2 regions of the Thioalkalivibrio sp. ALE17 genome follow, and region 2 is predicted to be linked to the other one. Evidence: riboswitches for the same ligand, from Rfam matches in the RefSeq annotation. Region 2 holds a riboswitch; the other holds the start of a gene.

Region 1 (15,683 bases), 290 kb from region 2:
GCCGCCGGCGGAGCGGAGCGGGTGGATTCCGTGCAGAATGGCCTGGATTTCCTGGCCGAACGGGCGCACGAGGACGACTGGGTGCTGGTCCATGATGCAGCCCGTCCCTGTCTGCCGCAGGCGGATGTGGACCGCCTGCTGCGTGAGTTGCGGGATGACGCGGTGGGCGGGTTGCTGGCCAGCCCCAGTACCGACACCATCAAGTGGAGCGATGGCGGCGGCCGCGTGGAGCGGACGCTGGACCGGGAGCGGGTCTGGCGCGCCCTGACCCCACAGATGTTCCGGCTGGGGATGCTGCGAGAAGCGAATGCGCGCGCACGCGATGCGGGTCATGCGGTGACTGACGAGGCCAGCGCGATCGAGTTTCTGGGGCAGGCCCCGCGGCTGATCGAGGGTTCGGCGATGAATATCAAGATCACGCGGGCGGAAGATCTGGAGCTGGCCCGTCTCTACCTGATGCAGCAGGGCCGGCTGGAAGGACGGTTCAGCGCATGAGCGGGTTGCGCATCGGCCAGGGCTTCGACGTGCACGCCTTCGGTGAAGGGGATCATCTGGTCCTCGGCGGCGTGCATATACCGTTCGAGCGTGGCTTCGTCGCGCATTCGGACGGCGACGTGCTGCTCCATGCCGTCTGCGATGCCCTGCTCGGCGCCGCCGCCCTGGGTGACATTGGACGACACTTTCCGGATACCGATCCCGCATTTCGCGGCGCGGACAGCCGCGTCCTGCTGCGGGAGGTCCTCCAGCGTGTTGCGGCGGCCGGCTGGCGCCCGGTCAACATCGACTCCACCGTGATCGCGCAGGCGCCAAAGCTGGCGCCGCACGTCCCCGCCATGCGCGATCATATCGCCGCGGATACCGGCCTGGTGCCCGAGGCCGTCAGCGTGAAGGCCACGACGACCGAACATCTCGGGTTCACCGGGCGCAAGGAGGGCGTGGCGGCGCAGGCAATCGTGCTGCTGGAACCGGCCTCGGGGATGCTGCGGGTATGACCGGGGCCGGGCGCGGGAATGCGGGAGTCCTCGGCCTGCATCACGCCAGCCTGGTCATTGCGGACGTTCAGGCCGCGCGCGAGTTCTACGGGCACCACCTTGGGCTGGCGCCGCTGGAGCGGCCCGAACTCGGATTTCCGGGGCTGTGGTACGACCTCGGCAACGGCCAGGCCCTGCACCTGCTGCGGGTGCCGAACCCGGACCCGACCGAGCGTGCGGTACGGTGTGGGCAGGACCGCCACCTGGCGCTGCGCGTGGATGAGCTGGAGACCTTCGCCGCGCGGCTGGAGGCCGCGGGGTTTGCGGTGGAACGCAGTCGCTCCGGCCGCCCCGCGGCATTCGTACGGGATCCCGACGGCAACGCCATCGAGCTGATCGAGGACGGTGCCTGAATCGGCCAGAGAGAGTCCCCTCATGAGCGACGCGCGCTACATCCTCGCCCTGGACCAGGGCACGACCAGTTGCCGGGCCATCCTGTTCGACCGCGCGGGTACGATCGTCGGCGTGGCGCAGAAGGATTTCGCCCAGATCTATCCGCAGCCCGGCTGGGTGGAACACGACCCGATGGAGATCTGGGGTACCCAGATCGGCGTGGCGCGCGAAGTACTGGAGACGCGCGGCATCAAGCCCTCCCGACTGGCGGCGATCGGCATCACCAATCAGCGCGAGACCACGGTGGTATGGGACCGCGCCACGGGGGAGCCGATCGCCAATGCGATCGTGTGGCAGGACCGGCGTACCGCCGCGTTCTGCGACGGACTGAAGGCGCAGGGCCTCGAGGGCCTGCTGCGCGAGCGTACCGGTCTGGTCGTGGATGCCTATTTCTCGGCCAGCAAGCTGCGCTGGCTCCTGGATCACGTGGACGGGGCGCGCGAGCGCGCGGAACGGGGCGAACTCGCCTTTGGCACCGTGGACAGCTGGCTGATCTGGAACCTCACCCGCGGGGAACGTCACGTGACCGATGTGACGAATGCCGCGCGCACCCAGCTGTTCAACATTCACACCCTGGAATGGGATTCCGAGCTGCTGGAGCGGTTCGGGGTCCCGCGCGCGATGCTGCCCGAGGTGGTGGACTCCAGTGGCGTGCTGGGCGTGACCGGCGCCGAGATGTTCGGCGGCGCGGAGGTCCCGATCGCCGGCGTGGCGGGGGACCAGCATGCGGCCCTGTTCGGCCAGGCCTGTTTCGAGCCCGGCATGGCCAAGAACACCTACGGGACCGGCTGTTTTCTGCTGATGAACACGGGTGGCACGCCGGTGGAGTCCCGATCCGGCTTGCTCACCACCCTCGCGTGGTCGCTGGACGGCCGGGTGGAATACGCGCTGGAGGGCTCGATCTTTATTGCCGGGGCCGCGATCCAGTGGCTGCGCGACGAGCTTCACCTGATCGACGCGGCCGAGGATTCCGAGTACTACGCGGGCAAGGTGGCGGACGCCGACGGGGTCTACGTGGTGCCCGCCTTCGCCGGGCTGGGTGCGCCGTACTGGGACATGTACGCGCGCGGCGCCATCTTCGGCCTGACCCGTGGAACGCGCAAGGAGCACATCACCCGCGCCACGCTGGATGCGCTGGCCTATCAGACACGCGATGTGATCGATGCCATGGCGCAGGACGCCGGGATCGGGCTGAAGGCCCTGCGGGTCGACGGCGGGGCCGTGGCCAACAACGTGATGATGCAGTTTCAGGCCGACATGCTCGGGGTGCGGGTCGAGCGCCCGGCGGTGACCGAGTCCACCGCGTTGGGGGCCGCCTGGCTCGCGGGACAGGCGGTCGGCTTCTGGACCCGTGACGAGTTGGCGCAGAAGGGTGGGCTGGACCGGGTGTTCGAGCCGCAGATGGACGCGGCCACGCGGGAAGAGTACTACCGCGGCTGGAAGAAGGCCGTGAAGCGCACCATGGGCTGGGCGCGCGAGGACGACAGCGACTCGACGCCGTAGCGGGTGATGGTCTGGGGCCTTGCCGACGCGGGCGGGGGCTTCGCCGCCAAGGCGGCTCCCACAGGGGGCTGCAGGTAGAGCGATGGCTTCGACAGGCAGCCCGGCCCAGATCACTGTGGGAGCGGGCTTGCCCGCGAAGCCCCTGCCAGGCTCGGATTGGGCCCGGGGCTCAGTCCATGCTGGCCGGCTCGGCGGCGAGCTGGCCGGACTGGTAGTCGCTGATGGCCTGTTCGATCTCGTCGGAGGTGTTCATCACGAAGGGGCCGTAATGCGCGATCGGTTCGCCCAGCGGTCGCCCCTTGAACAGCAGCACGCGGGCATCCTGCTGGGCGATCAGGTGGATCTGGGTCTGGCCGCTCCACACACCCATCTGCCCGGTCTGCAGGCCGATGAGCTCGCCGTCGAACACATAGGCCAGCACGCGGTCCTCGAGCTGCACGGCAAGTGACAGGCGATAGCCGGCGGGCAGCGTCAGGTCGGCCATCGCGGCGCCTTCGCCAATCTGCGCCAGCGGGCCCTCGGTATCCCCCGCACTGGTCTGCCAGGACCCGGCAATGGCCTTGAAACGCAGCGGGTCGTCGTCTTCCGGCAGGTGGCGCATTGCGTCGGCGTGCACGTCGCGATAACGCGGCGGGTCCATCTTGCGCCGGGCGGGCAGGTTTACCCACAGCTGGAAGCCGTGCAGGCCCTCGCTGTCGAGCAGGGGCATCTCGGAGTGGATCACGCCGCGGCCGGCGCTCATCCACTGGGCCTCGCCGGCCTCCACGCGGCCCTGATTGCCCATGGAGTCCTCGTGCGTCAGGCCGCCATGGACCAGGTAGGTCAGGGTCTCGAAGCCGCGATGCGGGTGGGCGGGAAAGCCGCCGATGTAGTCCTCGCGCGCGCTTGCCTTGAGCTCGTCCAGCATCAGGAAGGGGTCCAGCCCGCCACGAAAGTCATGGATGCGCCGAATCTTCACCCCGGCCCCGTCCTGGGTGGGATGGGAGGTCTTCACGCTGTCCGGCGGTGTCGGGTTCATGGCGTTCTCCTTCGCAACAGGTCTGCACCATACCGACCATGAAACGAAAAGAAAATTGCATCGTTTCCCGTCATGGGGCCTTTTGTCAGGCGGTGGACAGATCCCAGGAATCGGCAAACGCCTCCAGGCTCTCGATGAAATCGGGATCGTGTTCCTGACGGTTGATGGTCAGGTGCAGGACGACGGCCTGCGGGTCGGGCGGGTGCCCGGTGGTCAGCGTCCAGGCCAGGCCGTTGGGGCAGTCGGGCAGGGACAGGCGCACGCCACCGTTGATGACCTCGCGGTGCACCCGGAACTCGCCCCACAGGCAGTAGACCACGCCGGCATCGGGACCGTCGTCCTGGATCAGCGTGTCGATGGCATCACTGTGAGCGGGCAGGGCGGGGACGTTCAGCCGCCGCTGCAAGGTTTCGGCATCCAGGGTCGCGGGCAGATTGCGGAAGAATTCCATGGCGGTCACTCGTTGCGCGGCAGGAACACGGGCAGGCCGTCGACCTCGCCTACGCTCAGGCGCTGGTTGTAGAGGCGTTCCAGGGCACTGGGCACGAGCATGGTGGCGGTCGGGCCCCAGCATGCCTGGCCGTCGGGGAACAGCAGGAGCAGATGGTCGCAGTAGCGCGCGGCCAGGTTGACGTCGTGCAGGACCAGTACGGCGGCCCGGTGCGCCTGGGCAACGATGCCCTGCACGCGGTTCAGCACGGCGACCTGGTGATGTAGGTCCAGCTGACTGGTGGGCTCGTCCAGCAGGAGCAGGCTGGGGTCCTGGGTCAGCACGGTGGCGATGGCCAGACGCTGCCGCTCGCCCCCGGAGAGCGTGTCCACCATGCGGTGCTCCAGGTCGGCGAGGTCCATCTCCGCCAGGGCGGCCCGGGCGCGGGCGTAATCCTCGGAGGTCTCGATGTCCCAGGGGCGCAGGTAGGGGTGCCGACCGATCAGCGCGGTCTCCAGCACCGTCGCGGGGAAGCCGTCGTAGTGGGTCTGGAAGACCAGGCCGATGCGCCGCGCCAGTTCCGCGCGGGGCAGGTGGTTGATGGCCTGGCCCCGGACCTCGATGGTGCCGGCGCGTGCGGTCCGCAGGCCGGCGAGCGTTTGCAGCAGCGTGCTCTTGCCCGCGCCGTTGGGGCCGAGGATGCCCCAGCACTGGCCGGGGTCGACGGTCAGTTCCAGCGGGGCGCCGGGTGCGCGCCCCGGGATGTCGATCACCAGGTCGTGGGTGGCGAGTAGCGTATCCGGGCCCGGCTTCTGGTGGACGCTGCGCGCGCCCAGGCCCGGGGCTTCATGCGGCCGGCTGTGGGCGGGTGCGGTGGGAGAGCTGGGTGCCATCAGCGGCTCCGGTACAGCAGGAACAGGAACACGGGGACCCCCAGCATCGCGGTGATTACGCCGACCGGCAACTGCTCCGGGGCGATCATGGTGCGGGCGAGGGTGTCGGCCAGCGTCAGCAGGATGCCGCCGCCCAGCGCGGAGGCCGGCAGGATCACGCGCTGGTCGTTGCCGAAGACCAGGCGCAGCATGTGCGGCACGATCAGCCCGACAAAGCCGACCGCGCCGACCTGCATGACTGCGGTCGCGGTGATCAGCGCGGCGGCGACATAGATGCTCCATTCCACCGGGCGCACCGCCACCCCGAGTGCCGCGGCCTGCATCGGGCCGCGCGCGAGCACGTTCAGCGTGCGGCCCAGCGGCAGGGCGAGGAACACGACCAGCACCAGCAGGATCCAGGCGGGATAGGGGTTGCGCGCGTGGGACACATCGCCCATCAGCCAGTAGAGCATCCCGGGCAGCTCGGCCGTGGGGCTGACTGCGAGCAGGAAGCTGATCATGGCGCCCCAGCCCGCCGCGACCACCACGCCCGTCAGAAGCAGGCGCGTGGGGGTCCAGCTGCCGGTACCGTGCGCCAGGCCGAACACGATCACCGTGGACAGCAGGGCACCGGCGAACGCGGCCAGGGAGACGGAGAACATCGACAGGCCCGCGAGCATCGCCAGCAGGGCGCCGACGGAGGCGCCGCCGGAGAGGCCCAGCACGTAGGGGTCGGCCAGCGGGTTGCGCAGCAGCACCTGCATCAGCGCGCCGGCCAGACCCAGCAACCCGCCTGCGGCGAAGGCCGCCAGGGCGCGCGGCAGGCGCAGCTCCAGCACCAGCGTGTCGTGCAGGCGGCTGCCCTCGCCGAGCATCACCGCCAGCAGGTCGCCGGGCGCGATCGCGACACTGCCGAAAGCCAGCGCGATCAGCACCGCCAGCAGCGACGCCGGCAGCAGGACCGCGGCGGCAAGGAGGAAGGCGCGGGTCACGAGGGGTCAGTCCACCCGGCGCAGGCGCGCCCGCTCGAGCTCCTCGCACATCAGGCGGGTGCCCTCGGCGATGCGCGGGGTATGGCGCTGCAGCAGGGACGGCGGGATGAAGAACAGGTTGTCGCGCTGGACCGCGGTCATGTCCTCCCATTGCGTCCAGGCCAGGACCCAGTCGGGGCGATCCTCGCCCATGCCGCCGCCGATGATAACCTCCGGATCGGCCTCGATGACCGCCTCGCGGTCCATGCGCGGGACCAGCCGGTCCAGGTGGCCGAATACGTTCACGCCGCCGCACAGGCGGATGGCCTCGCTGATCAGGTGGTCGTCGTTCACCGTCATCAGGGGCTGTTCCCACACCTGATAGAACAGGCGTACCGGGTCGCGCTCGGCGTAGTCCTGGCGCAGGGTGTCGATCGTGTCCTCGAAGGCCTGCACGGCCTCGTCGCCTTGCGTCTCGGTGCCGGCGAGCTGGGCCATGCGGCGCATGCTGGCGGACACGCCATCGAAGCTGCGGGGCTCCGACACGTAGACGTGGAAGCCGAGCTCGCGCAGGTGTTCGATCTGGGATTGCGAGTTTCCGCTGCGCCAGGCAACGACCAGGTCCGGATCGAGCTGCACGACGCGCTCCATATCGATGCGGCTGTAGCCGCCCACCCGGGGAAGCATCTCCGCCTCCGGCGGGAAGTCACTGTGCTGGGTCGCGCCCACCAGCTTGTCGCCAGCCCCGACGGCGAACAGGACCTCCGTGATATGCGGGGCGAGGCTGACGATACGCTCGGCGGGTTGTTCCAGCCGGATCTCGTGACCGTCATCGTCGGTCACCGAGACCGGGTCGGCCAGTGCCGGCGCCGTGCAAAGCAACGTCGCGACGAGCAGGGCGGAGGAGCGTCCGAGGGTCTTGAAATTCATAAAAATCCGGTGGTTGTGGCGCTGTTGCGAGGTCGAATGGAGGACGTCTGCGGTAGTGCGCGCAAGCCGCAAAAGCGTTTCATCATAGCAGCATGGGCAAGATGGTTTGGTGCCCAAATTGGTCGGGGGCGCGCCGAACGCGTATCATACGGCGGCTTGAATCAGGTGCCTGCAATGCGCAGGTGAAACGGGAAGCCGGTGCAAATCCGGCGCTGCCCCCGCAACGGTAAGTGAGCGGCGAACCACACCGCAGGCTTGGCCACTGTGCCCCCACGGGTCACGGGAAGGCGTCTGTGGCATCGGCAGCCGCCGACGCTCGCGAGCCCGGAGACCGGCCTGGTGATGACGCATCCTGCGATCGTGCGGCGGGCAACGATCGAGGGCACGGGCACCATCTGCGGTGCCCGTTCCTTCGTGGTTTCGCCGTGCCGTCGCCCCGACGGAAACGCATGACGAACCCAGACCCCAAACCGAAAGAAGGGCATCCGAACGCGTTCGCCTCGGCCGAGCGCGAGGCGGTTTATCGCGTGATCGGGGAACGCCGCGACATGCGCCATTTCCGCCCGGATCCGGTGGATGGCGCTACGCTGCGCCGGCTGCTGGAGGCCGCCCACCGCGCGCCCAGCGTCGGGTACATGCAGCCCTGGCGCTTCCTGCGGGTAACCGATCCGGCGCTGCGCGAGGCCCTGCATGCCCACGCCGCGGACGAGCAGGCCCGCACCGCCGAGGCCTGCGGGGAGCGCGCGGTGGAGGTGCACCGCCTGAAGCTGGAAGGGATCCGCGAGGCGGGGGAGTTGCTGGTCGTGGCCCTGACCGACGGCCGCGAACGCTATGTGCTGGGGCGCCGTACGCTACCGGAGATGGACCTGTGCTCGGCGGCCTGCGCGATTCAGAACCTGTGGCTGGCGGCCCGCGCGGAGGGGCTGGGCATGGGCTGGGTCTCGCTGTTCGATCCGGACTGGCTGGCGCGGCAGCTGGACATGCCGGAGGGCGGCTATCCGATCGCGGTGCTGTGCCTCGGCCATGTGGAGCGTTTCTACGACCGGCCAATGCTGGAGACCGCGGGCTGGGATCGTCGGCGGCCCCTGGAAGAACTGGTCTTTCAGGATCGCTGGGGCGTGCCCGGCGAGCTGGCAGCCGACCCGGATGCGGCAGGCGCCGGAAACGGGGCGGACGAACGGACCGGATCCGACAGCGCATGAGCGCCTTCCTGATCCTGATGGGCGCCCTGATCCTCGATCGCTTGTTCGGCGATCCGCGGCGATTCCACCCGCTGGCCGGGTTCGGTCGGCTGGCGGCCTGGGCCGAGGCGCGCTGGCATGCGCCCAGTCGCCTGCGCGGGGCGTTGCTGCTCGCGGCGCTGGTCCTGCCATGGGTGGCGCTGGCCGCTCTGGGGGCGTCGCTGGCGTGGGGCTGGCTGCTGTCGCTGGCGATCCTGACCCTGGCGATTGGCTGGCGCAGCCTGGACGAACACGCCGAGGTGGTCGCGCGGGCCCTGGAGACGGATGATTTGCACGGTGCCCGCACGGGCGTGGGGATGCTGGTCAGTCGGGACACGGAGGCCCTGGACGTGCGCGGGGTGAGCGGGGCGACCATCGAGTCGGTCCTGGAGAACGGCAACGATGCGCTGTTTGCCACGATCTTCTGGTTCCTGGTCGCCGGGGCACCGGGCGTGGTGGCCTACCGGCTGGTCAATACCCTGGATGCGATGTGGGGGTACCGTAACGAGCGGTATGCCACGTTCGGCTGGGCGGCCGCGCGGCTGGATGACGCCATGAACCTGATCCCGGCGCGTCTGACGGCCCTGGCCTATGCCCTGGCGGGGCGCGGGCGGGACGCATTGCAGTGCTGGCGTGAACAGGCCGCCGGATGGAAGAGCCCGAATGCCGGGCCGGTGATGGCCGCTGGGGCCGGTGCGCTGGGCGTGGTGCTGGGCGGCCCGGCGCCCTATGGCGGCCAGCGCGAGTGGCGTCCGCGTCTGGGCATGGGCCGCCTGGCCGATGCCGCGGGCATTCGCCAGGCGGTGGCGCTGGTGGACCGGGCGCTGGCGATCTGGATGGCGTTCATCGTGATGGGGGTGATTGTCGTTGTCCTGTTCTGATCGGCAGAAGGCCCTCATGCCCGAATCCCGGGCGCTCATGCAGGTGCACGGGGGTGGCGTGCGCCAGGCAGCTGCGCGCTACGGCATTCCGGCAAGCGAGTGGCTGGATCTCTCCACCGGCATCAACCCGCATGGCTATCCCGTGGGCGAGGTCCCGCAGCGGGTCTGGGCGCGGCTGCCGGAACCGGACGACGGGCTCGAGGCCGCGGCCGCTGACTATTACGGCACGGCGGCCCTTCTGCCCGTCGCGGGCTCGCAGGCGGCGATCCAGTTGTTGCCGGCGCTGCGCTCGGGTACGGCGCGCGTCGGCATCCTCGAACCCAGCTACAACGAGCACGCCCGGGCCTGGCGGGAGGCCGGACACACGGTACGCCCGCTAAACGGCGAGGCGATCGCCGCGGCGCTGCCCGAGCTGGACGTGCTGGTGCTGGTCCACCCGAATAACCCGACCGGGCAGTGCTTCGAGCGTGCGGACCTGCTGGCCTGGCATGCGGAACTGGCGGCGCGTGGTGGCTGGCTGATCGTGGACGAGGCCTTCATGGATGTGACGCCGGGGGCCAGTCTCGCGCAGGACGCACCGCGCGAAGGCCTGGTGGTGCTGCGTTCTCTCGGCAAGTTCTTCGGGCTGGCGGGCGCGCGGGTCGGGTTCGTGATCGCCGACGACGCGATGCGCGCGCAGCTGGCCGCCCGGCTGGGTCCGTGGGGTCTTGCCGGACCTTCGCGCTGGATTGCTACCCGGGCGCTGACCGACCGCGCCTGGCAGGCCGAGACTCGGAGCCAGCTGCAGGCGCGCGGTCAGCGCCTGGCGGAACGGCTGCGTGCGCACGGGCTGGCGCCCACCGGCGGCACCGCGCTGTTCCAGTGGTGCCGGGTGGATGATCCCGCGGGTTGGCAGGACCATCTGGGCCGGCAGGGCATCCTGGTGCGTCGATTCGATGCGCCCGGGAGTCTTCGGTTTGGCCTGCCGGGTGACGCAGCCGAGTGGCAGCGCCTCGAAGCGGGGCTGCAGCGGGCATGACGGGTACGACGCTGATGGTGCAGGGGACGACCTCGGATGCCGGCAAGAGCGTGCTGGTCGCGGGGCTCGCGCGGGTGCTGCACCGCCTTGGACTGTCGGTGGTGCCGTTCAAGCCGCAGAACATGGCGCTGAACAGCGCCGTGACCGCCGATGGCGGCGAGATTGGCCGGGCCCAGGCCCTGCAGGCCGCCGCCTGCGGCGTGGAACCGCATACGGACATGAATCCCGTACTGCTCAAGCCCAGCTCGGACCAGGGCGCGCAGGTGATCATCCACGGGCGGCCCGCGGCGGAACTGGATGCGCGGGCCTATCACGACTACAAGCCGGTGGCCCGCGAGGCGGTACTGGCGTCGCACGGGCGCCTGACCGATCAGTACGACCACGTGCTGGTGGAAGGCGCGGGCTCGCCGGCGGAGATCAACCTGCGCGCGGGCGATATCGCCAACATGGGCTTCGCCGAGGCGGTGGACTGCCCGGTGATCCTGGTCGCGGATATCGACCGGGGCGGGGTGTTCGCGCATCTGGTGGGCACGCTGGCGCTTCTGAGCGAGACCGAGCGTGCGCGGGTTCAGGGCTTCGTCATTAATCGTTTTCGCGGCGATATCAGCCTGCTGCAGCCGGGGCTGGACTGGCTGGAACAGGAGACCGGCAAGCCGGTGCTCGGCGTGATTCCGTACCTGCAGGGGTTGTATCTCGATGCCGAGGACGCCCTGCCGCGCGAGGCGGTGCCGGAGAAGGCTACGGATGCGCTGAAGGTGGTCGTGCCGGCCCTGCCGCGCATCTCCAACCACACTGATTTCGACCCGCTGCGCCTGCACCCGGCGGTGGATCTGCGTTTTGTCGGGCCCGGCGAGTCGTTGCAGCCGGCGGATCTGGTGATCCTGCCGGGCTCCAAGTCGGTGCGCGACGACCTCGCCTGGCTGCGCGGTCAGGGCTGGGAGGCCGCGCTGCAACGGCATGTGCGCTACGGTGGCAAGGTGCTGGGCATCTGTGGGGGCTTCCAGATGCTGGGGCGCGCCGTGCACGACCCCGACGGCGTCGAGGGCCGGCCCGGTTCCGCGCCGGGGCTTGGCTGGCTCGATATCGAGACCCGCCTGGCCCCCGAAAAGCGTCTGGAGCGTGTTCACGGGGATCGTGTACTGGGCCGGGAGGCAGGCGTGGAAGGCTACGAGATTCATGCGGGCATCACGACCGGGCCCGGACTGGAGCGGCCGCTGCTGCATCTGGCGCACGGGCCGGATGGCGCGTGCAGCGAGGACGGTACGGTGGCCGGCACCTACGTGCATGGCGTATTCGACCGTTCGGAGGCCGCCGATGCCTTGCTGAACTGGGCGGGTCTGCGCCCCGGTGCGGGACAGGGAGAAGACCTGGCCGCGGCGCGCGAACGCGGTCTTGCACGCCTGGCGGATACCCTGGAGGAACACCTGGACATGAAGCGTGTACTGGCCCTGCTGGGGGCTGTATCCACGGAGCCGGTGGCATGAAGACCCTGGTCCTGGGCGGCGTGCGTTCCGGGAAGAGCCGACTGGCCGAACGCCTGGCGGCGGAATCCGGCCTGCCGGTCACCTATGTCGCCACGGCACGGGCCGACGATGCCGAGATGGCGCGCCGAATCGAACGCCACCGCGCCGACCGCCCCGGTGACTGGGGCCTGGTCGAGGCGGACACGGGACTGGCCCGGGCACTGGAACAGGCCGCTGGTCCGGGCCAGTGCCTGCTGGTCGATTGCCTGACACTTTGGCTGACCCAGCTCCTGTGCACCGAGGACGAGGCCTGGATCGAACGCGAGCGCGAGGCCCTGATCGAGACGATCCCGTGCTTGCCGGGCACGCTGGTCTTCGTCTCCAACGAGACGGGGATGGGCATTACCCCCATGGATGAACTGTCCCGCCGTTTCGCCGACGAGGCCGGCTGGCTGCACCAGCGCCTGGCACCCGAGATGGACCGCGTGGTCCTCACCGTCGCCGGTCTCCCGCATGTGCTCAAGGGTCAACTTCTGTGATCCAGGGCGGGCTTTGCTGTGGCCAGGGTGGCGGGGATTCGCGGGCAAGCCCGCTCCCACAGGGCTGCCGCACATGCCTTTGTGGGAGCGAGTTTGTTTGTGGGAGCGGGCTTGCCCGCGAAGACGGATCGAATAGGGAGAACATGTGACCGAAGACTGTGACTGGCTGCAGGTGCCGCCGGCGCCCCTGAGCGCCGAGGCGCGCCAGACAGCGGCCGAGCGGCAGGCCCAGCTGACCAAGCCGCCGGGTTCGCTCGGCCAGCTGGAGGCGATCGCCGAGCGCCTGGCCGCCATGCAGGGGGTGGGCCAGCCGACGCTGGAGCAGGTGCACATCGCCGTGTTCGCCGGTGACCACGGCGTTGTGGCCGAGGGTATTTCCCGTTTCCCGCAGGCCGTGACGGCGCAGATGGTCGCGAACTTCGCGAACGGCGGTGCGGCGATCTCGGTGCTGGCGCGGCACCTGGGCGCGTCCATCGAGGTGATCAACCTCGGCACCGTGTCGGATCCTCCGGCCGTGACTGGAGTGCAGCAGCTGAACCTGGGCGCCGGCACCGCGAACCTGGCCCGCGAACCGGCGATGACGCCGGCGCAGCTGGAACGCGCGCTGAACGTCGGCCGCCAATGTGCCGAGCGCGCCCGAAGAGCCGGGGCGCAACTGTTCATCGGTGGCGAGATGGGCATCGGCAATACGACGGCGGCCGCCGCACTTGCCTGCTCCTTGCTGAATCTGCCGCCGGCCGATCTGGCCGGGCCCGGCACGGGTCTGGATGCCAATGGCGTGCGCCACAAGGCCGAGGTGATCGAACAGGCGTTGAGCACTCACGTCGACGTGCGCGGCGATGCACTGGGTAGCCTGCGTTGTCTGGGTGGCTTCGAGATCGCGGGCCTGACCGGCGCCTATATCGCCGCGGCACAGATCGGGTTGCCGGTACTGGTGGACGGCTTCATCAGCACCTCGGCGGCGCTGGTGGCGGAACGCCTGTGCCCGGGCACCGCGGAGTGGTTCTTCTACGCCCACAGCTCGGCGGAGCCGGGCCACCAGCGACTGCTGGAAGCCTTGGCGGCCGAGCCGTTGCTCGATCTCGGGATGCGCCTGGGCGAGGGGAGCGGGGCGGCCACCGCCGTGCCCCTGCTGCGCCTGGCCTGCGAGCTGCATTCGGGGATGGCGACTTTCGCCGAGGCGGGTGTGAGCGGAGAGGGTAGTTGAGCACGGACGCCACACGCATCGGCCTGCTGCGGCACGGCGAGACCACGGGGCAGGGTTTCTGCGGGCGTGGCAGCGATGTCCCGCTGACGGCAGCAGGCTGGCACGCAATGCGCGAGACACTCGCGCGTGACGCCGACTGGGATCGCATCGTCTGCTCGCCGTTGATGCGATGCCTCGGGCCTGCCGAGGCGTTCGCCGGGCAGGCAGGCGTGCCACTCGCCGTGGACGAACGCCTGGCCGAACTCGACTTCGGCGACTGGGAAGGCCGTACGGCGGCAGCGCTGATGGAGACGCAGGCTAATGCCCTGGGCCGTTTCTGGGAAGATCCGCTGAATCATGCGCCGCCCAATGGCGAGTCGCTTCGAGCGTTTCGCGAGCGTGTGGTCGCCGGCTGGAATGACCTGGCGCCTGACGAAGGGGAGCAGGTCCTCGTGATCGCCCACGGCGGTGTCATCCGCCTGATCCGCGCCCTGCACGAGGTCTGGCCGCTGGAAAAACTCCTGAGTATCGACGTCCCGCTCGCGTCCCTGCATATTGTCGAGCCATGGCAGGCCTACTGATGATTACCCATCCCGCACTGCAACAGGACCCCGAGCCAACCCGCGCCCGGGCACTTGCGTGCGGTTCTGTGGGAGCGTGCTTGCACGCGAAGCCCCGGCCCGCGCCTGCCTCTGACGGACGTTTCGCTGCCCGCGTGATCGGGTACGAAACATGTAGGAGGCCAGCCCCCTGGCCGATCGGGAACGTGCCAGCGCCCCATCGGCCAGGGGCTGGCCTCCTACAGGCAGGGGTGACGGAGGGGGCCGTATGAACTCGGTATTGGCTCGCTTCTGGCCGATCGGGAAAATGCCAGCGCCCCATCGGCCAGGGGGCTGGCCGCCTACCGGCAGGAATGGCGGAGGGGTCGCATGAACCCCGTGATGACGCCCCTCTGGCTGGCCATCCAGTTCCTCACACGCCTGCCGACCCCCGCGCTGGAGCCGCGCCCCGAGGATCTGGGGCGTTCGGTACTGACCTATCCGCTGGTCGGGCTCATCCTGGGCCTGATCGTGGTGATCGTCGGCATCGGGCTGTCTGCCATTCCCGGCGCGCCGACGCTCCTCGTCGCGGCATTGGTGCTGACGTTCTGGGTGGCCCTGACGGGCGCGCTGCACCTGGACGGGCTGGCGGACACGGTGGATGCCTGGGTCGGGGGGCAACGCCATCCGGAGCGCGCCCGCGGGATCATGAAGGACCCGGCCTGCGGTCCCATGGCCGTCGCGGCAATGATCCTGGTGCTGGCGCTGAAGGGCACGGCACTGGTGGCCGTGGTGGAAGCCGGCGCGTGGATGGCCGTCCTGCTCGCCATCGTGCTGGCGCGCCTGGTGCCGCCGGTGCTGTTTCTGACTACGCCCTACGTGAACCCGGTGGGCCTGGGCGCGGAGATGGCGCAACACCTGCCGCGCGGGGCCGCGAAGGGCACGGTCGGTGTCGCGGCCCTGCTGGTACTGGTGCTGGGGCTGGTGTCGGGGCTGTGGGGCGTGATCGTGGCCGTCCTCGCCGCCGGGGCGCTGCTGTGGGGTGCCACCCGCCTCCTGAAACACTGGCTGGGCGGCTTCACCGGCGACACCGCCGGCGCCACGCTGGAGCTGGTGGAGACCTCCGTGCTGGTCATCCTCGTGCTGGCGCTCGGGCTTTATTAGCCCTCAATCCGGCGAGGGCCCTCCCATCGCCTTGTCCAGCAGTGCCAGACCTTCCTGTTCCCGGCCCTGACCACGCTGGGCGCGCACTCGGAAACGAGTTTCCGCATCGTGTTCAGCAATCATCAACGTGGCCATCTCGTCCACTAGGCGGTTCACGCTGGTCCCGCGTTCGCGTGCCAGCGCCTTCAGGCGTTCGTACTTTTCGTCAGGCAAACGAATCGTCAACCAAGCCACTGATGCGTCTCCCAGCCCAGGAGTAGATGGTACATCTCGGAAACCAGCAAGAACCTGTCATCGAAAGGTCATGTAACTGCCACATAATTTGCCGATGACTGTTCCCGTGAGATTTTATCCGGCCCGCATGACGCTGCGCTCGCTCGTGAACCCGCTAGCGGTCGTGCGTGACGCGCAGGCGATCGAGCTGGCGCCGCCCTGGTGGCACACCTTCCTGCGGCTTGTTTTTCCGGTGCTGCTGCTCAGCGTGGTGATCAGCCAGGTCCTGTACCAGATCATTCCCACCGGACT
Region 2 (15,683 bases):
CCACCGTAACGGCCTGGGCCAGGATTTCCAGTTCCCCACGACCCATCGCGGCCAGCCCTGGACCCAGCGGGATCAGCGTCCCCATCAGCCCGAGCATCGGGCCGATGCGTGCCAGCAGATCCGCGCGGTCGATGCGGCGTCGTGCGCGGTAGGCCAGGCGCTCGGCGTCACCGGTGGCCTCCAGCCGGCGCACTCCGCCGGAACGTTCGCCCAGTGCGAGCCCAAGCTCCCAGACGGCCACCGCGACCAGCACCAGCAGGCCGATGATCACCGGCTCCAGCAGCCAGCGCACCACGGTATCCATCAGCTCCATCGTGATCGAGAACGGCATTCGCGTTTACCTCGTTACCCTTCGTTCATTCATGAAACCGGCCCCGTAGGAGCCTGCTGGCAGGCGAAGCCCCTGCCAAAGTCGGACACGGGCAGGAGCATTCGCCTGCAAGCAGGCTCCTACAGCAAACCGATCCAGCGAGCGTTATCGGCGGCGGCCCGCAACGATGCCGCCAAGCAGCAGCAGGAACAGCGCAGCGGCGACCAGCCACGGGAGCCAGGGCATGCCCGCCGCCGCGTCGCCGGCCTCCTGGCCGCCTTCGGCTTCGGCCGGTTCGGGGATCTCCTGCATCTCTTGCGCCGCCGGGTCTTCCAGCGGCTGGATCTCGGTGACACGACTGGGGTCGGCTTCCGGCTCCGCCCGATCGATCTTTGCGGCCGCCCGCACGGCCTCGAAGGCCTCGCGCAGTTCGGGGTCCTCCAGGCGCTCGGCCACCTCGTCCAGCATGGGGTGATCCGGGCGCGTGTGCCCGCTGCCCGGCAGGCCGTGTTCCGCCACCAGTTCGGCAAAGCGTTCGGACAGTGCCTCCAGTACCTCCGGATCGGCCTCCCAGAACCCGCGACTGGCGGCCACCAGATGCACGGCCTGCAGGTGGGTCTTCACATGCACGTTGTGGCCGTCGGCGAGGAATTCGTCCACGCCCAGTCCGTGCCGATCCTGCAGATACACGTCGTGCACCTCGTCCCAGACCCAGGAGCGGATGATCTCCGGATTCGTCACCTGCCAGCCCCACAGGTTGTCGACGAAGTCCCGCGCCATCGTGCGCGCCCCGGCGTAGCCGTGATCCATCAGCGGCTCGATCCACTGCGGGTTCAGGTTCTGCCCCTGCAGCTCGCGCATCAGCGCGCGGCCGAGGGTCTCCACCCGCGGGTCGTCCGGATCGGCGTGCTGCAGCACGCGGTTGTCCGGCACCTCGCCGCGGATGTTCTCGACCGCGGTCGAGAGCCCGCCCTGGAAATCGAAACCGTCATCGTTGTCCAGCAGGCCGTAGAGGTGCGAGGCGCGCCCGAGGTAGGTGCGCCCGACCTGGCCCAGCCGGGCCTCGAAGGCCTCGTGCGCGGAGCCGCCGGATTCGTCCGCCCCGTAGGCATGTCCCATGCGGCGCATATAGGCGGCGCCCAGTTCGGCACGATCCTCCCAGGCACCGGAACGGTCCGCGAGACGATTGACCCCGGCCCCATAGGCCCCGGGGGCGGTACCAAACACACGCAGCGCGGCCTGCTGACCCGCTTCGACGCCATTGAGGCCTGCGCCGCGCAGGGCCTGGGTGTCTTCCACCCACTGGGCGGCCACGTCGTTGCGCGCCAGCGGCTCGGCGCCCGGATCGCGCAGGTCCGGCCCCAGCGGGGCCAGGGCCGCATCCAGTGCCTCTTCCAGTTCGGGGTACTCGGCAAGAATGGTCTCGGACGATCCGTCCAGCGCGAGGCGGGCGGCGCGATCCAGCCACACCAGCTGGTCCTCGTAGAGGTCGCGGAACAGACCCGAGGTGGTGAACAGGGCATCGCGACGGCGATCGCGCCCGGCTTCGTCGAGGTCCATGCGCTCCAGGCCCTGGACGATCCCGCGACTGTTCCAGGCCGGACGAATGCCCAGCATGTCCATGCCGAAGGCGATCATCACGCCCTCGTCGCGCACGGTATCCGACGCCCAGAGGATGATCGCCTCGCTGCCATCCGCCTCGGGATCGCCGTGTTCGCGGGCATCCGCGGCCAGCTCCTGGCCAATGCCCCAGGCGATGCGTGTGGGCACCAGATCCGCCGCCAGCGCATGGAAGTTGCGCCCGGTCGGCAATACCTCCGGCGTGCGGATCGGGTCGTTGCCTTGCCCGGGCGGCACGAAGCGTCCCTCCAGCGCCGCCAGCAGATGTGCGCGCTCGCTGGCCGGGGATCCACGCAGCTTCGCGTCCCAGTCGTCGCCGATCGCATCATCGCCGGCCATCGACTCGAGCATGGTGTCCACGGCCTCGTCGCTCCAGTCACGCCCGAACACGTGGAGCCCCAGCGGCATCTGGTCTTCCTGCATGTCCGTCAGGTAGTGGCCGATCTCGTGGACCAGCAACTCCTCGTCCATCTCCGCCAGCGCGGTCGTTGCGTGCTCGTCATGATCCTCGCCCGCATGTTCGTCGTCGTGGTCATGCTCATGGGCGTGCTCGTGCGCTTCGTCCCCATGTTCGCGGTGATGATCCGCGTCACGATGCTCGTCACCGTGTTCGTCCGCGTGACCTTCGCCGTGCCCGGTGGTATCGGGTTCATCATGATGACCGTCGTGGTGATCCCCGTGGTCGTCATGGTGGTGCCCGTGGTCGTGATGATGGCCCCGGGCCAGCTCGCGCTCGATGGTCTCGGTCAGGCCGAGATCCTCGATACGTTCGCGCAGGGTCTGGACGGCCCGCGAGCGCGTCGCGGCATCCGGCTGCGCGGCGGCCTCGTAGGTCTCCACCAACTGACGCAGCTCCAGCAGACTGTCGTACAGCTCGGTGGCCGCCAGTGGCGGGGTCAGGTGACTGATCATCACGCCCATGGCCCGGCGTTTGGCCTGGATGCCCTCGCCCACGCCATCGACGATGTAGGGGTAGATAATCGGCAACGCGCCGCCGAGGATCTCGGGGTAGTCATCCGGCGCCAGCCCCGCGCGCCGGCGCGGCAGGAATTCGCGGGTCGAATGACGCCCGACGTAGACCAGCGCGTCCGCCTCGAAGTGATCGCGGATCCAGTGGTAGAAGCCGACATACTGGTGGGTCGGCGGGAACGTGGTATTCGCGTGCAGCAGGCGCTCGCTGACCTCCCAGCCGCGCGGCGGCTGCGGCCCGATGAACACGTTGCCGAACTCGATCCCCGGGAACAGCATCTCGCCATCGCGGGTCATCGCCTCGCCCGGCGGGTCGCCCCAGCCGGTCAGGCCGGGGATGCCCGTGCGCACCAGCGCCTTGCGCAACTGCTCGGTGGTCGCGTGCGCGTCCTCCCCCGCCAGCGTGGCCTCCCAGGCCTCCTCGTACTGGGCCAGCAGGTCCAGTGCACGCTCCTGCGCCGCGTGCGGATAACTCTCGAGCATGTGGCGCAGATCACCGACACCGCTTTCCAGCCCAGCTTGCGCGATCTCGACCTTGTCGGCGGCCCTGGCGGCCTCCAGGCGTGCCTGCAGATAGCCGATCGGGCCGTCGACCAGTTCGGCCCGGACGGGCTCCGGCAGGCTATCGAAATACGCCTGATACTGGTCGCGATCCAGCGAGGCGACCCGGCCGGCGATCGCGTCCAGCGCGTCCGCCTGTTCCGGCAGGTTCACGGCCCGATCCTGGATCATCTCCAGCAGGGTCTCGGCGTCCTCCGGCACCGCGTCGCCCAGGTCGTACCCGGCAGCCTCGAGGCGCTGCAGGATCTCCAGCAGCGACTCGGGGACATCCAGCTTGTCCGCACCGATGTTCTGGCGACCCGGCGGATGGTTGTAGTAGACCACCGCCACGCGCTTGTCCGCGTTGTCCAGGCGGCGCAGCCGCTGCCAGCTCGCCACCCGATCGGCCAGGGCCTCGACCCGCTCGTCGACCGGCTCGGTCAGGGTCAGGCGCACGCCGGTGCGTTCGTCCTGTTCCGGCGCGCCCGCGGTCGCGAGCACCATCGGCTGGCTCATGCCCTGCAACTCCGGCATGGCCACGTGGTAGTGGACCTTGTCCCAGGGGATGCCCTCGTGCGACAGCCGCCACTGGGTCGCGCTCACATCTGCCAGACGGATGCCCTTGATCACCGGGACATCCAGCTCGCCGAAGGCCTCGGCCACCGCCTCGCGGTTGCCGCCCCCGCCGACCACGAAGTCCTGCAGGCTGACGATACCCGCCAGATCCGCCGGCCCGGCCGCCTCGGCCAGCGTCTCGACCGCCTCGCGGCTGGCCCCGCCCCAGCGCGCGAGTACCGCGAAGCACTGGATATCCCGGGCCTCCAGGGCCTTGCAGGCGGCGTCAAGCAGCGCCCGGTCGCCCGGCCGGTCACCGGTATCCAGATCTAGCAACGCCACGGCGGGCCCGTCGTCCAGCTCGAGAGCGTCCGGATTCGGGCTGGAGCTGCCATGCCGGTAATAGCGGACGGTCTCGCGCGGATCCGGCTCCGGCACCTCGATCTCGTGCCCGCCACGCGCGGCCAGCCAGCGCATCAGCCCCTCCATATTCTCCGGCGTGCGTCCCTGGTAAAACGCGCGCCCGGTCAGCCAGTCCGCCTGTTCGGGGAAACGCTCCCGCTGTTGGGCCAGGTGCACGCGCGGGTCTTCGCCCGGGTCGGGGTTGGCCGCCAGTTCGGTTCGCTTCTCGTCATCGAGACCCACGAGTACGGCCTCGCCGCCGATCCGGGACAGCGCCGTCAGGTGACGCACGCTGTTAATGGCCAGAATCGGGGCCCCCTCGGGCGGCGGGGCCTCCCGCAACAGACGGTCGAGGCGCGCGGCCTGGTCCCCGAAAACAGCCGCAACGAGTATGGCGTCGGCCTCCCGCCACAGCGCCGATACCGCCTCGTCCGACTTGTCCGCGAGTTGCTTCGGTGTCCGCAGGATCACCTCCGCCTGCGGATGAGCCTCCAGGAAGCGATGCGCGCCAGCGGCCACCTCCGCCGCCGAGCGATCGGAGACCACACCCACCACGAGCGGACCCGCATGGGCCGGTACCATTCCGAAAAGAAAAAGCGCGAAGATGCTCAGGATCGTGCAACGAAAACGCATGGAAACTTCCCGATAAACAGGTGCAATAGGGCGCGAGGCGTGTACTCGACACGCCTCGACCGTTGCAATGGGAATGGGACGCCGCCACCGCGGCGCCCCCACGAAGACCCGTCAGCCGCGCTGGTTCGCCGGTTGCCAGAGGACCTCGGTACCGTTTTCGTGACGAGCCAGCACACGGCAGAGCACGAACAGGAGATCCGACAACCGGTTGACATAGGCCAGCGACGCCGGACGCAATGCCTCGTGGTGATTGAGCGCCACCAGACGCCGTTCCGCACGCCGGCAGACGGTACGCGCAATGTGACAGTCGGCCGTAGCGGGACCCCCACCCGGAAGGATGAACTCCTTCAGGGCGGGCAGATCCGCGTTGAAGGACTCCAGCTCCACGTCCAGACGCTCCACGGAAGCCTCCGGGAGGGCCTGATGCCCCGGCACGGCCAGTTCCGCTCCGAGATCAAACAACTCGTGCTGTACCAGCGCGAGCGAGCGCCGCACCTCCTCCGGCAGGTCGTGGACCAGCAACCGGCCCACCACACTATTCAGCTCATCCACGTCACCAAACGCCTCGACGCGATGCGAGTCCTTGTCCACCCGCGAGCCATCCCCGAGGCCTGTCCGGCCTTCATCACCCGTACGGGTCGCAATCTTCGACAGTCGATTACCCATGGATCACCTCTGCTGATAGCGGAGCTTCATGAACGCGGCGCGCCCCGGCTGGTTGTAGCCAAGGGCCGTCTCGTAGTCCTTGTCGAACACGTTCTGAACCGAAGCTTGGAGCTGCCATTCCGGATGGATCTGATAGCTCGCGCGCAGGTTCAGCAAACCGTACCCGGAGAGACGCTCGTCATTATTGGCGTCGTTATACGAGCGGCTCTTGGCAATCACCGAGCCCCCCAGCGAGAAACGCTGAAACTTCCGATCGATATCCACACGGGCCGTCACGGGTGAACGCCGTTGGAGCTCGTTGCCTGTTTCACGATCCTCTGCATTCAGAAGGGTCAACGAAGCGCGCGAAATCCAATCATAACGTTCGTATCCACCCTCCAACTCAAGCCCGGCAATCCTCGCTTCGTCGACGTTTTCAGGCGGCCAAACTGGAATCATTTTTTCCACTCTCGATTGGAAAATCGAGGCATCCAGATACCCTTGATCAAAGCTAGCGCGAAGGCCTATTTCAGCCGTTTCGGACTCTTCTGCTTGAAGTTCTGGATCACCCGCCCCCGGCCAATACAGTTGGTTAAACGTAGGCGCATTGAAGGCCGTTCCATAAGACGCGCGCAGCCGTAGGATGTTGGTAGCCTGCATACCCCAGGCTACCTGCCCCGTCACCTTGTCGCCGAACTGTTCATTATCGTCGTAACGCAAACTTCCCTCGAGATCATGGCGGCCCAGGCCAACCTGCACCACCGAGTATGCGCCAACGTTGTATCGCGAATCTTCAACGTAATCGTTGGTGCTATCCACCCGGTCTTCATACGCATCGATCCCGGCAATCAAATAAACACGATCCGTTATCTCGAGATCGTTTCGCCAATCCACACCATTGCGTTTAGTGTCGAAGCGGGAAGAAAAAACGCCATCGCTAAAGTTATCGTTCTCATCGCGACTGTGACTAACACTGACTTCGGTATCCCAAAGCGGTGTTACAGGCACTCGCAAGCCAGCACGAAGGGCGGCATGCCGAAAATCGGTTTCATCTTCGAAGCCGTCGATTTCGGTTCTACCCTCGGAATACAGCACACTACCGAAAACCTCGACCCCATTATCGAGCCGGTGCGAGACCTTGGTGGCAAGTGAGGTGTTGTCATAGCCATCGCGGTCTTCATCGCCCACACCGTCCTGGACGTTGATACCGTCGGTATCAAAGTGGCTGACCGAAAAGCTGTAGTTCGTATTATCGGTACCCCCGGCGACACCGACCCCGGTCTCCCAGGTATTGAAGCTCCCACCGCCGACGAAGGCATTGACCTTCGGTGGGCCCTTGCGGCCCTCACGGGTAAAGACTTGCACGACCCCGCCGATCGCGTCCGAACCATAGATGCTGGTGCGCGGGCCGCGCACGATCTCCACCCGCTCGATCTCTTCCGGAGGCAGGAATTGCCAGCTTGCCCCGCCACCCGTCGCCGAACCCATTCGAACTCCATCGACCAGCAACAGGGTGTGCCCAGAGCTCGACCCCCGCGTGAAGACGGAAGTGGACTTGCCGAAAGCGCTGTTCTGGGAAGTTTCGACCCCCGCGCGGCCCTCCAGCAGATCGGTGAACTGCTGGGGCTGCAGGCGCTCGATCTCTTCGCGGTCGATGATGGTGACCGAAGCGAGCGTCTCGTCGACGGTCTGCGCGATGCGAGAGGCGGTGACCTGGACGGTCTCCAGGGTCTGCGCGTCGTTGGTATCCGGCGTATCCGCCAGAGCGGGACTGGTGGCCAGCAGGATGGCCGTGGAAAGTGCTGTGCGTTTCATGTCGTCTGTGTCTCCCGGCGAGCCGCCCGCACGCCGTTGATTCGTCGGGATCGCGCGAACAGGGGGAGACAGACACGAGGGGGATCGGCCACAACCGGCTAGCGGCCAGGCCCGATCATCCGCCTCGCATGCCCGCCGCATGCCGCGCGATCATTCCCTGGCCGGTCTCCGGGCTGACGAGCGTTCCGGTGCGGCGCCTTCCCGAACCTTATGTTCAGTGGCACTGGCCGCGACCATCAGGGACCGTCGGGCGGTCCCTCGCTCGATCACCGTTGCGGGGGCAGCGTCGGTTTCGTCCGTAGGCCTCGGAGACCTGCCCGGACTCACCGAACTTCCCGTTTAACCCGCCAGGTCGAGCCTGGCCGGGCACCGGGGAACGCGGCGAACACTACACAATTGGGCGCAAAATTACCAGCCGGGGGAGATTCGATCTCGCACAACCGGAACCGTCGAACCAGGCCCGTCGCGACGGATCATCAGCGGCGGCGCCGCTCCTCGGCGTGGAGATAGCGGGTCCCGCGCTTCAGCAGCAGGCCCCAGGTCTTGTCCTGCAGCATGGCGTCAAACTCGGGCGACCGCTCGGCGCGCAGTGCCACGGGATGCGACTCGTCGCCGGCATGCGTTGCCAGCATGTCCAGGCGCTCGCGGTTGGCGCCGTACTGCTCGACCAGGAAATCGCGCATCGAATCGCTCAAAGGCAGGTGATAGATACGCGTGAGGCGCATCGCCAGCCATTCGGCCATGCGCCCGAGATCCTGGCGGACCTTGCGCACCATGGCCGAGCCCAGACCCGCCTTGGCATCCGCGCTCATGCCCACATACAGCCCCCCGAGATACGCGGCCGGGTTGGCGTAGATCGCACGCTGGATGCTCGGGTTGGTGAGGTCCACCAGCGGCTCCAGGATCAGGGCCAGCTGGATGCCGATGCGCTTGGCCGTCTCGGCGTCCAGCGCTGCCCCTCCGAAGTAGAACAGGTCGCCCTCACGCTGGATCTTCAACTCCTTAAGGAAGTTGCAGAAGTCGTTGGCCAGCTTCAGCTTCTGGTCATCGGTCAGCTCGATCAGCTCCTCGCTGACCCGGATACCGCGCACACTGCGCTTGAACCAGCGCTTCTCGCCCCGCTTCTCCACCTGGGCGCGGCGCAGGGCCTCCCAGCGCTCCACCGCATTGGCGTAACGGCTCTGCGCCTGCATCAGCTGGTCGCGCGCCTCGCGCAGGTCCTCGACCCGCCGCAGTGCCAGTCCCAGGAGCTGCCCGTCCGGCGAATGTTCCCCCGGTTCCCGATCCTCCAGAGTGCGCAGTGCCTCCAGGACCTGGCGCCCCAGGTCGGTTACGGGCTCGCGCAGAGCCTGCGGATCCAGCCCCGAGGCATCGCTCTGGGACAGCAGAATACCGAGCGAGCGCAGGCGGCTGACCACCCCGGCCTGCGCCACGCGAAAGCGGTTGCCCTGGGATTCCAGTCGGTCCAGGGCGGCCCCGAGCTGCCAGCCACCGGACCATTCGAAGCTCAGGCGCTTGATCTGGCGCCCGTTCACGAGCTCGAACGCGAGCACGAAGATCGCCTGCACATCGTCGAGGGTGCACCGGGCCAGGTCGTCGGCATCGGCGGCGGAAAACAGGCGGTCCAGGAACTGGTCCACCCGGCGCACGCCATCCTCCTGGGTCGGCGCCACGCCGCGCAACCGATCGCGCAGCAGGTCGGCGACCTCCGGGGCCTCGTGGTGCAGCTTCTCCAGGGCCGCGAGCCGCGAATCCTCGGTCGCGCCCACCAGATCGCCCACGCGCGAGCGCAGGCCCAGGCGGCGATAGATCTCGATCTGCTCCGCGGCAGCCGCCAGGCTGGTATCGCCGGTCATCTCGCGCACCGCGACGGCCACCCCCTCGGGCGAGATATCCACCTCGTGGAGCAGCACCTCGGCCGCCTTGCGCCGGCGCATGTCCGGTGCGAGCTCGCTCATGGCCAGATCACGGGTCACGAACAGCAGGTCCGGCAGCAGGTCGATCGTGTTGCGCAGCTGGTCGCGCGACTGTTCCTGGCGTTTGCCGCGGGTGGCATCGGCGACAAAGCGCGCCACCAGGCCGATCACCCCGAACAGCAGGGTGTAGACGGCGAAGAAGATGAAGTTCTGTGCCGGGGCGGCATGCCCGAAACCGAGAAAATACCCGCCCTGCATGGCCAGGAACGTGACCGGTCCCGCCGCCCACAGCAGCTGGAGGAAATTGAGCGACCAGGGGACGCGCCGCGCGGTGGCCGCCACCTCGGTGATGCGGCTGCGGCCGGCCGCCTCGATCAGGACGTTCTCCTGCGACGGCCCGACGGCCTGCGGGTCTTCCTGACCCGGTGCCTCCCTGCGTTTACGAAAGCGACCGAACACGCGCCCCTGCTCCGGAATGGATGGTCACCGCCGGCATGGCCGCAACGTCCCCATTAGTGTAGGGAAAGTACGTTCGGTTCGCGCGCTCCGGACCCCGTTTTCGCGCCGTTCCCGGCGCATTCGGCCACCCCTCAGGCCGCGTTGCTGCGCCGTGCCTGGGCCTCGCCGGGCGGGATCGAGACCACCTCGGAAGCGTCGTCGCGGTAGAGGTAGTCGCGCGTCAGCGGCACCGCGTCCTGCTGCTTGGCCATCTGCACGTGGAAGACCACCTGTCCCCACCAGCGGAAGGTCCCCTCGCAACTGGCCAGATAGAACTCCCACATGCGGCAGAAGCGCTCGTCAAAGCGCGTCACGGCCTCGGCCCGGACCTTCTGGAAGCGGCGGTACCACTCAGCCAGTGTCTCGGCATAGTGCAGCCGCCAGAACTCGATGTCCGTGGTGTACAGCGGGGTGGGTTCCAGCGCACTCATCACCTCGGACAGCGCCGGGGTGTACCCGCCCGGAAAGATGTACTTGCTGAGCCACGGGTTGGAGGTGCCCGGCGGCTCCTGCCGCCCGATGGTATGCAGCACGGCGATGCCGTCGGGCGTCAGGAGGTCGTGTACCCGCTGGAAGAACGTACCGTAGTTGGGTGTGCCGACATGCTCGAACATGCCGACGCTGACAATCCGGTCGTACTGGTCCTCGTGCTCGCGGTAGTCCTGGTAGAGAAACCGCACCCGATCCTCCAGCCCGCGTCGCCCGGCCTCCTCCCGGGCCACCCGCAGCTGCTCCCGGGACAGCGTCACGCCGTCGACCTGCACGTCCGCGTGCTCGGCCAGATGGAAGGCCAGGCCGCCCCAGCCGCAACCGATATCAAGGACTCGCATGCCGGGTTCCAGGCGCAGCTTCCTGCGCAGCATCGCGCACTTGGCCTGCTGCGCTTCCTCCAGCGTCATATCGGGCCGCTCGAAGTAGGCACAACTGTAGAACATGCCCTCGTCCAGGAACTGGCGATAAAGCCACTCGTCTACATCATAATGATGGGCGATGTTCTGATAGCAGCGCGCCACCTTGTTGCCCTGCTCGATCAGCGCCCGGAGCATACGCACCGCCGGATTGACACGCTGCTGGAACATCGGCGCGAAGTTGCGCATAGCCACATCCAGGAACACCTGCAGGCCCTCGGGGCCAGGCGACCACATGCCGTTCATGTAGGTCTCGCCCAGCTGGAATCCCGGATCGCGACCGATCTTGCGCAGCGCCGCCCGGTCATGCAGCTGCATCGTGATCTCCGGCGTACCGCTACCGAAACGCTGCTCGCGGCCATCCGGGTGCCGCAGCACAAAGGTCCCGTAGCGCATGTATTGCTCGAGTAACCGCTCGATCATCTTGACTCCTGTCCTTGTCTCGGCGGCCCGTGCGCAACGCGTGGGTTCCAGGCCGTTGCCGCGCCACCCAATGTAAACTGAGTCTAAATATTGTTATCTCGCGTTGTCCATGCCTGATGCCGCGCGCGGTGAAGTGGGCGGCCGGCGCCGCTTCGAGACCCGTAATAACCCCGACCCGAATCACCTGCATTCCACAGGGACAGTAGCGCATTCCCGAGCGTGATGGCAGACCCCGAAAATCCCTTTCCCCAATTCCGAAAAAACGGCTACCCTGCACTCATGACGCTACGACCCACCCAAGCCTGTCAGCACTGCACCCTGCGCCAGCTCTGCCTGCCGGTCGGCCTGCCGCAGGACGAGCTCTGGCAGCTCGACGAGATCGTCCAGCAGCGCCGGCCGATCGCCAAGGGCGCGGCCCTGTTCACCATGGGGACCAAGTTCGACGCGCTGTATGCGGTCCGCACGGGGGCGCTGAAGACGGTGCTGATCTCCGATGACGGCACTGAACAGATCACGGGCTTTGCCCTGGCCGGCGACCTCCTGGGACTGGACGCGATCCATTCGGGCAAGCACCCGGTGAGTGCCGTGGCCCTGGAATCCACCAGCGTCTGTGCCGTGCCCTACGGGCATGTCGACGACCTCGCCGGGCGCCTGCCCACGTTCCGCCAGCACATGATGAGCGTGATGAGCCAGGAGCTCGCGCAGGACGAAAGCCTGCATGCGCTGCTTGCCCAGCGCACGGCCGAGCAGCGCCTGGCGACATTCCTCGTGGGGCTGTCGGAACGCCAGCGCACTCGCGGCCTGTCCCCCGAGCGGTTCTACCTGCCGATGTCGCGCGCCGACATCGCCAACCACCTGGGCCTGACCCAGGAGACCATCAGCCGACTGTTCACCCAGCTGCGCAACCAGGGCGTAATCAGCCTGCACACCCGCGACCTCGAGATCCTGGAGCCCGAGAGTCTGCGGAACACCGCCGGGGTTACGTTCACCTCCTCCGCCGCGAGCAGTGCCTGAATCCGGAGGCACCCCGGAGGAGCCGTCGACGGACTTCGAGGCCTTCTGGCGCTTCGCCGGAACCCTCTGGGCCGACCCCGATGCACGCGCGCGCCTGCTGCGCTGGCAGGAGCACTTCGGGGTGGATGTGATGCTGGCGCTGTTCGCCCTGTGGTACCCCCGACCGCTGACGACCTCTCAGTGGCAACGGCTCGCGCAAACCGCCCGCCGCTGGCAGACCTCAGCCACCGGACGCATCCGCGCCCTGCGCCGCCAGTTGCACACCCCCGAGCGCGACACGCTCTACCGCGCGGTACTCGCGCTCGAACTCCAGAGCGAGCGCCTGGCGGGCCTGCAACTGCTCGCGCAGGCCCGCCAGCTCTCGACGCCGGATAGCCGGTCCCACGCCGTGAACCACCGGCGCCGACTGCACACGCTGTTCCCCGCATTGCCGGAGGCCGAGATCCGCGACGCGCCACACACTCCGGATGGGTGTTCTCAATAGCGTGTCCACGCAGGGACGTACGTAGCGGCATGCCGGCTGCATGCGCTGGCGGTTCCGGCTATCCTCCCCGGCATACAGACCCTACACGGCAGGATTCATGTCCGACGATCTGCGCACCCAGCTCCTGAAGACGGGGCTGGTGGACGAAAAACAGGTTCGCAAGGCCAAGGCGCAAAAGCATCAGGCGCAAAAGGGCAACGCGAAAAAGAAGAAGGACCGCAAGACCGGCCCCGAGCCCGGCGTGGCCGAGGCGCGCAAGGCCGAGCAGGCCGAACGCTCGCGGCAGAAGAACCGCGAACAGCAGGAGCGTGCCGAACGCCGCGCCCGCCACGCGCAGATCCGCGAACTGGTCAGCACCCACTTGGCGCCGATCCCCGCGGGCGATGCCGCGCTGGACTATCACTTTCAGCAGGGGGGGCAGATCCGTCACCTACCGGTGACAGCGGATCTGCAAAAGCGCCTCGCCGACGGGCGCGCCGCGATTGCGGGGCTGGATATCCGACCGGAGAAGGGCTTCCGGGTCATCCCGCGGGAGACAGCGAACCGCATCCGCGAGCGCGATCCGGAATGGCCGCTGGTGATTCCGGCCGAGGATGATGCGTCGTCCGAGCCCGACCCGGACGACCCCTACAAGGATTACGTCGTCCCCGATGACCTGATGTGGTGAGGGCAAGGGGCACGCACGGACCGGCGGCCCCGCGGGTCCGTCAGTCCGTGGTGCGCTTCACGTCCGCGGCCGGCATGCCGGACTGCTGCGGACGCCGGGCCTCGTCACTGGACATATCCTGAGGGGTTAGTCCCCCCTCCCCCAGACTCTGGGGTGCACCCACCGACTCCTCCTCCGGCGCGCCGTTGCCACAGCCCAGGGCCAGCAGGCCCACGGCGGTCAGTCCGATCACCAGGGGGGTCGCTCGCTGAATCTCTCGCATCGCTATCGCTCTCGGGTGTTTTCAGGTCAAAGCGTGCAAGCCCACGGCCCGTCGCGCAAGCGCCGGCGTGAAGATCACGGGCCTGGCACACGCCCTTGAGACCCGCCTGGCTGCGGATTCGCTGTCAGACGGTCCCGACCGGCAGGATGCGGGTCCCGGCCTGGCCGTCCAGGATATCAGCGGCATGCCCCAGCGCACCGATCCCGACCCGGATGCCGCCTTGCGCCGCGCGCCGCGCCGCCTCCATCTTCGGGCCCATGGAACCCGCGGGGTAGGCCGCCGGCTCCACGGCCGTGACCAGCAGGGCCTTCAAGCGCCGAGCGTCCGGCGTACCCCAGTCCATATAGACGCCGTCGACATCGGTCAGCATCAGCAGCCAGTCGGCCTCGACATGCGCGGCCAGACGGGCGGCCGTCAGGTCCTTGTCGACCACAGCCTCGATGCCCTGCAGGCGCCCGGCCGCGTCGCGCACGACTGGCACACCCCCGCCACCGGCGCAGATCGCGACAGCGCCACTATCCACCAGGGAGCGTACCGCCTCCATGCCCAGCAGGCGCTGCGGCTCGGGCGAGGCTACCACGCGCCGCCAACCCTCGCCGTCGGGCGCGATATCCCAACCGCGCTCGTCGGCCAGCGCACGAGCACGGGCTTCATCCCAGGTGGGGCCGATGAATTTCTCCGGATGGCCAAAGGCCGGATCGTTGGGGTCGACCTCGGTCTGCGTCAGCAGGCTCGCCACCCGGTCATGCCCCAGTGCGTTGTGCAGCTCGCGCGCCAGGATGTAGCCGATCATGCCGTGGCTCTCGGCGCCGACAACGTCCAGCGGCCAGGCGATGCGATCGCACTCCGCCTGATTGGCCAGCAAGCCAACCTGCGGCCCGTTCCCGTGGGTGACGACCACCTCGTGCTCGCGCGCCACGGCGGCGATCGCCTCGGCGGCCTGTTGCGCGTTGCGCTGCTGGGCCTCGGCCGAGGGGGTCTCGCCACGTTGCAACAGGGCGTTGCCGCCCAGCGCGATCACGATGCGCATGGCGGTCCTCCGGGGGATTTGGTGGGTGTCAGGTCCGCGGCAGGGTGACGCCGCGCTGCCCCTGGTACTTGCCGCCGCGATCCTTGTAGGACGTCTCGCAGACCTCGTCGGACTGCAGAAACAGCATCTGCGCCACACCCTCGTTGGCGTAGATCTTGGCCGGCAACGGCGTGGTGTTGGAGAACTCCAGCGTCACGTGGCCCTCCCACTCGGGCTCCAGCGGGGTCACGTTCACGATGATGCCGCAGCGGGCATAGGTGGACTTGCCCAGGCAGATGGTCAGCACATCGCGCGGGATACGGAAGTACTCCACCGTGTGCGCCAGGGCAAAGGAGTTGGGCGGGATGATGCAGACATCCGACTGCACATCCACGAAGCTGCCCTCGTCGAAGCCCTTGGGATCGACGATGCTGGAATTGATGTTGGTGAAGATCTTGAAATGATCCGAACAGCGCACGTCGTAGCCGTAGCTGGAGGTGCCGTAGGACACGATCCGCTCCTCGTCGCGGTAGCGGATCTGGCCGGGCTCGAAGGGCTCGATCATGCCCTGCGTCTCGGCCATCTCCCGGATCCAGCGGTCCGACTTGATGCTCATTGGCCCTGTCCCTGGTCGGCGGTTCGCCGGATCAGTTGTTCTGAATCACGATATTGGGGAACTTGCTGCTGTAGTCCTTGGACTGCTCCGCCAGCTTGGCGCCGGTGCGCCGCGCGATCTCGCGATAGATCTCGGTAATGCGCCCATCCGGGTCGGCGATCACGGTGGGCTCGCCGCCATCCGCCTGTTCGCGGATGCGGATGTCCAGCGGCAGGGCGCCCAGCATATCCACGCCGTACTCCTCGGCCATGTTCTCCGCCCCGCCCTGGCCGAAGATGTACTCTTCGTTGCCGCACTTCGAGCAGATGTGGATGCTCATATTCTCGATGATGCCCAGCACCGGCACCTCGACCTTCTCGAACATGCGCAGGCCCTTGCGGGCGTCCAGCAGCGCGAT

What was found. A riboswitch is a leader RNA that binds a small molecule or an ion and turns the genes downstream of it on or off. The one in region 2 is predicted to bind cobalamin.
Region 1: it holds a riboswitch for cobalamin, as region 2 does, so the genes downstream of both, bluB (5,6-dimethylbenzimidazole synthase) here and H609_RS0101360 (TonB-dependent receptor domain-containing protein) in region 2, are expected to answer to the same signal.

The regions. Positions count from the first base shown of each region.
Region 1 covers NZ_AUDT01000001.1:1,440-17,122, reverse strand. Annotated here, with positions in the region: gene ispD (2-C-methyl-D-erythritol 4-phosphate cytidylyltransferase) at 1-495, shown strand, start outside; gene ispF (2-C-methyl-D-erythritol 2,4-cyclodiphosphate synthase) at 492-992, shown strand; gene H609_RS0100090 (VOC family protein) at 989-1,384, shown strand; gene glpK (glycerol kinase GlpK) at 1,407-2,927, shown strand; gene H609_RS0100080 (pirin family protein) at 3,097-3,945, opposite strand; gene H609_RS0100075 (hypothetical protein) at 4,031-4,396, opposite strand; gene H609_RS0100070 (ABC transporter ATP-binding protein) at 4,402-5,268, opposite strand; gene H609_RS0100065 (iron ABC transporter permease) at 5,268-6,239, opposite strand; gene H609_RS0100060 (cobalamin-binding protein) at 6,246-7,148, opposite strand; cobalamin riboswitch at 7,295-7,503, shown strand; gene bluB (5,6-dimethylbenzimidazole synthase) at 7,598-8,350, shown strand; gene cbiB (adenosylcobinamide-phosphate synthase CbiB) at 8,347-9,249, shown strand; gene cobD (threonine-phosphate decarboxylase CobD) at 9,266-10,267, shown strand; gene H609_RS0100040 (cobyric acid synthase) at 10,264-11,751, shown strand; gene cobU (bifunctional adenosylcobinamide kinase/adenosylcobinamide-phosphate guanylyltransferase) at 11,748-12,269, shown strand; gene cobT (nicotinate-nucleotide--dimethylbenzimidazole phosphoribosyltransferase) at 12,415-13,476, shown strand; gene H609_RS0100025 (histidine phosphatase family protein) at 13,473-14,036, shown strand; gene cobS (adenosylcobinamide-GDP ribazoletransferase) at 14,385-15,158, shown strand; gene H609_RS0100015 (hypothetical protein) at 15,162-15,371, opposite strand; gene H609_RS0100010 (YIP1 family protein) at 15,487-15,683, shown strand, end outside.
Region 2 covers NZ_AUDT01000001.1:293,681-309,363, forward strand. Annotated here, with positions in the region: gene H609_RS0101345 (MotA/TolQ/ExbB proton channel family protein) at 1-331, opposite strand, end outside; gene H609_RS0101350 (cobaltochelatase subunit CobN) at 476-5,029, opposite strand; gene H609_RS0101355 (cob(I)yrinic acid a,c-diamide adenosyltransferase) at 5,141-5,695, opposite strand; gene H609_RS0101360 (TonB-dependent receptor domain-containing protein) at 5,699-7,489, opposite strand; cobalamin riboswitch at 7,631-7,878, opposite strand; gene H609_RS0101365 (hypothetical protein) at 7,966-9,864, opposite strand; gene H609_RS0101370 (cyclopropane-fatty-acyl-phospholipid synthase family protein) at 9,996-11,234, opposite strand; gene fnr (fumarate/nitrate reduction transcriptional regulator Fnr) at 11,514-12,248, shown strand; gene H609_RS0101380 (DUF2390 domain-containing protein) at 12,241-12,732, shown strand; gene H609_RS0101385 (DUF2058 domain-containing protein) at 12,830-13,399, shown strand; gene H609_RS0101390 (hypothetical protein) at 13,440-13,661, opposite strand; gene H609_RS0101395 (carbamate kinase) at 13,786-14,691, opposite strand; gene dcd (dCTP deaminase) at 14,720-15,286, opposite strand; gene apbC (iron-sulfur cluster carrier protein ApbC) at 15,318-15,683, opposite strand, start outside.